2 regions of the Pseudomonas sp. AK181 genome follow, and region 2 is predicted to be linked to the other one. Evidence: predicted binding sites of a transcription regulator. Region 2 holds the regulator's gene; the other holds the start of a gene.

Region 1 (2,203 bases), 1.4 Mb from region 2:
AGCGGCTTAGGCATGAAGGTAGCGGTGCGGCCATAGGCATCGGCAACGTTGTGCACGCAGTATTTCAGGGTTTGAACTTCGTCAGCCTTCTTCACCAGCGTGTTGAATTTCACACCGATTTCGTTCTGGCCGGCAGTCGCCACTTCGTGGTGGTGAACTTCAACGGTCTGGCCCATTTCTTCCAGTGCGTTGCACATGGAGGTACGGATTTCATGGTCGAAGTCGAACGGTGGTACTGGGAAGTAGCCGCCTTTCACGCCTGGACGGTGGCCTTTGTTGCCGCCTTCCACGTCCTGGTCGGACATCCACGAGCCTTGCTCGGAGAAAATCTTGAACATGGAGCCGGAGATGTCGGATTTGAACTTCACCGAGTCGAAGATGAAGAACTCTGGCTCAGGGCCGAAGAATGCGGTGTCGCCGATACCGGTGGACTTCAGGTATTCCTCGGCACGGTGGGCGATGGCGCGTGGGTCGCGGTCATAGCCTTGCATGGTCGAAGGCTCGATGATGTCGCACACCAGGATCAGGGTTGGCTCTTCGGTGAACGGGTCGAGTACGGCGGTGCTGTCGTCTGGCAGCAGGATCATGTCGGAGGCTTCGATGCCTTTCCAGCCGGCGATGGAGGAACCGTCGAACATCTTGCCGACTTCGAAGAAGTCATCTTCCAGCGCATCGCGAGCCGGCATGGTCACGTGGTGCTGAGTGCCTTTTGTGTCCGTGAAGCGCAGATCAATCCATTTAACGTCATGATCTTTGATGAGTTGAACCGACTTCGACATGGTGTCCTCCGGGTGGCTTCGGGCTTGGGGTAGTGGAGTTTAGCCCTTAGAATTTGGGTGATGCCGGCGCGGATACTCCGCCAAGGCAACCTGCCTCACAAGAGAGCAAATTGCATGCCAGTGCGCCAACATGGCCGTTTTGCCTCAAAATGGCCCCTATAAAGGTGCAATCGGCAAAAACGGCATAAATCGCGCACTGCAATGTAGCGTTTATTTGGGTAAATGACCCGTTTTGGTGCATTGCGTAGGCAATGCATATTAACTGGTTAAACCTTGAGCGATTTCCGCTATAATCCGCGCCCCCCTTTTTCAGCAGGCCCGGCGCGCGCTGTTTCCATGAAATTAATCGTTAAAGTCTTCCCCGAGATCACCATCAAAAGCCGACCGGTACGGACGCGTTTCATCCGTCAGTTGGCCAAGAACATCCGTGCCGTGCTCCGTGACCTGGACCCGGCTGTGGTGGTGAACGGCGTGTGGGACAACCTCGAGCTGGAAACCCGCATTACCGACGCCAAAGCCTTGAAGGACATGACCGAGCGCCTGAGCTGCATGCCGGGCATCGCGCATTTCCTGCAGGTGGATGAGTACCCACTGGGCGACTTCGACGACATCACCGAAAAGTGCAAGCAGCACTACGGCAGTGCGCTTGAAGGCAAGATTTTTTCGGTGCGTTGCAAGCGTGCCGGCAAGCACCCGTTCAGCTCCATGGACGTCGAAAAATACGTCGGCAGCAAGCTGCGTCGCGAGTGCGGTGCCGCTGGAATTTCCCTCAAAGCGCCACAAATTGAAGTGCGCATGGAAATTCGCGACCAACGGTTGTTTGTGATCCACAGCCAGCACAACAGCATCGGCGGCTACCCGCTGGGCGCACTGGAACAGACCCTGGTATTGATGTCCGGCGGTTTCGATTCCACGGTGGCGGCCTACCAGATCATGCGCCGCGGCCTGATGAGCCATTTCTGCTTCTTTAACCTGGGCGGGCGTGCACACGAATTGGGCGTGATGGAAGTCGCGCACTTTATCTGGAAGAAATACGGCAGCTCCCAACGCGTGCTATTTGTAAGCGTACCGTTCGAGGAAGTGCTGGGCGAAATTCTCGGCAAAGTCGATAACAGTCATATGGGCGTAGTATTGAAGCGTATGATGTTGCGCGCTGCGTCCCGAATCGCCGATCAATTGCAGATCGACGCCCTGGTGACCGGCGAAGCGATCTCCCAGGTTTCCAGCCAGACGCTGCCGAACCTGTCGATCATTGACTGCGTGACCGAGAAGCTGGTGCTGCGCCCGCTGATCGCCAGCCACAAGCAGGACATCATCGACCTGGCAGAGCAAATCGGCACCGCCGACTTTGCCAAGCATATGCCTGAGTACTGCGGGGTCATTTCGGTGAACCCCAAGACCCACGCCAAGCGTCACCGCGTGGA
Region 2 (2,203 bases):
ATTTCGGTGGGTGACATCAAGCAGATCATCCATCACCTCAAGGCCAAGGGCATTGGGGTGCTGATCACCGACCACAACGTGCGCGAGACCCTCGATATCTGCGAAACCGCTTATATCGTCAACGATGGTCAGCTGATTGCCGAAGGCGATGCCGAGACGATTCTGGCTAACGAGCTGGTGAAGGAAGTGTACCTGGGTCACGAGTTCCGCCTGTAAACACAGGGGTATCGCGCTTTTCCCTGGAGCGCGCGGGAGTCAATAGAAACCTCGGTTTTTTTATTGTTACCGCGCTCTAGGCAAAGGCCCCGAGATCAGGCATATAATTTGCTTATGTTTGGCGCTCACGCGCCCTGTCGTGGATGGCGCATTGCGCCGGCGAATAAGGTGTTAAGCCCCTGCCATGAAACCATCGCTAGTCCTGAGAATGGGCCAGCAGCTGACGATGACACCGCAGCTGCAACAGGCCATCCGCCTGCTCCAATTGTCGACCCTGGACCTGCAACAGGAAATCCAGGAGGCCCTGGAGTCCAATCCGATGCTCGAACGCCAGGAAGAAGGCGACGACTTCGACAACGCAGATCCGCTGGCCGACAACATCGAGCAAAAACCCAACCCCGACGTGCAGGAACCTTCCTATCAGGAAACCGCCCCGACGGTGGACAACCTGGAAGAAGGCGACTGGAACGAACGCATTCCCAACGAGCTTCCCGTGGACACCGCGTGGGAAGACGTCTACCAGACCAGCGCCAGCAGCCTGCCGAGCAACGATGATGACGAGTGGGACTTCACCACCCGTACGTCGGTGGGCGAGAGCCTGCAGAGCCACTTGTTGTGGCAACTGAACCTGGCGCCGATGTCCGATACCGATCGCCTGATCGCGGTCACCCTGATCGACTGCATCAACAACCAGGGCTACCTGGACGAAACCCTCGATGAGATCCTCGAGGCCTTCGACCCGGAACTGGACATCGAACTGGACGAAATCGAAGCCGTCCTGCACCGCATCCAGCAATTCGAGCCCGCCGGCATCGGTGCCCGCACGCTCAGCGAGTGCCTGTTGCTGCAACTGCGCCAACTGCCCGCCAAGACGCCATGGCTCACCGAAGCGCAACGCCTGGTCAGTGACTACATCGACCTGTTGGGCAGTCGCGACTACAGCCAACTGATGCGCCGCATGAAGCTCAAGGAAGATGACTTGCGCCAGGTCATCGAGCTGGTGCAAAGCCTCAACCCGCGTCCGGGCTCGCAGATCGAATCCAGCGAAGCCGAATACGTGGTCCCCGACGTCATCGTGCGCAAGGACAACGAACGCTGGCTGGTGGAGCTGAACCAGGAGTCGGTACCGCGCCTGCGGGTCAACCCGCAGTACGCAGGTTTTGTGCGCCGCGCTGACACCAGCGCCGACAACACCTTCATGCGCAACCAGTTGCAGGAAGCGCGGTGGTTCATCAAGAGCCTGCAAAGCCGCAACGAAACCCTGATGAAAGTCGCGACCCAGATCGTCGAACACCAGCGCGGTTTCCTGGAATACGGCGACGAGGCCATGAAGCCTCTGGTGCTGCACGACATCGCCGAAGCCGTTGGCATGCATGAATCGACGATTTCCCGGGTCACCACGCAGAAATTCATGCATACCCCACGGGGTATTTATGAGCTGAAATACTTTTTCTCCAGCCACGTCAGCACCTCCGAAGGCGGCGAATGCTCGTCCACGGCGATCCGCGCGATCATCAAAAAACTGGTTGCCGCGGAAAATCAGAAAAAGCCGTTGAGTGACAGCAAGATCGCTGGTTTACTGGAGGCACAAGGCATTCAGGTCGCCCGTCGAACCGTCGCCAAGTACCGCGAGTCCCTTGGGATCGCGCCTTCCAGCGAGCGTAAGCGGTTGATGTGACGGGCGGGCCACAGCGTTCCAGTGGTGGGTATTCCTGCCCACCGCTTTATGCACTGGCAACGAAGGAGAAGCTGTATGCAAGTCAACATCAGTGGACACCAGCTGGAAGTCACCAAGCCCCTGCGTGAATACACCGAGAGCAAGCTGAACAAGCTTGCGGGGCATTTTGACAAGATCACCAACGTGCAGGTCATCATGGAGGTCGATAAGCTCAAGCAGAAAATCGAGGCCACCCTGCACGTACCGAATGCCAAGCTCGTCGCCAATGCGGAACATGAAGACATGTACGCGGCAATCGACTCGCTCTAC

The links. The regulator sigma-54, encoded in region 2, starts transcription at its own class of promoters, with help from an activator protein. The targets are predictions, from matches to a motif close to ANTGGCATNNANNTTGCTNT.
Region 1: the regulator sigma-54 is predicted to act here: its motif matches at 882-901, upstream of glnA (type I glutamate--ammonia ligase).

The regions. Positions count from the first base shown of each region.
Region 1 covers NZ_CP146348.1:6,145,519-6,147,721, reverse strand. The annotation lists gene glnA (type I glutamate--ammonia ligase) at 1-779, opposite strand, end outside; gene thiI (tRNA uracil 4-sulfurtransferase ThiI) at 1,116-2,203, shown strand, end outside.
Region 2 covers NZ_CP146348.1:997,398-999,600, reverse strand. The annotation lists gene lptB (LPS export ABC transporter ATP-binding protein) at 1-216, shown strand, start outside; gene V8689_RS04800 (RNA polymerase factor sigma-54) at 401-1,894, shown strand; gene hpf (ribosome hibernation-promoting factor, HPF/YfiA family) at 1,970-2,203, shown strand, end outside.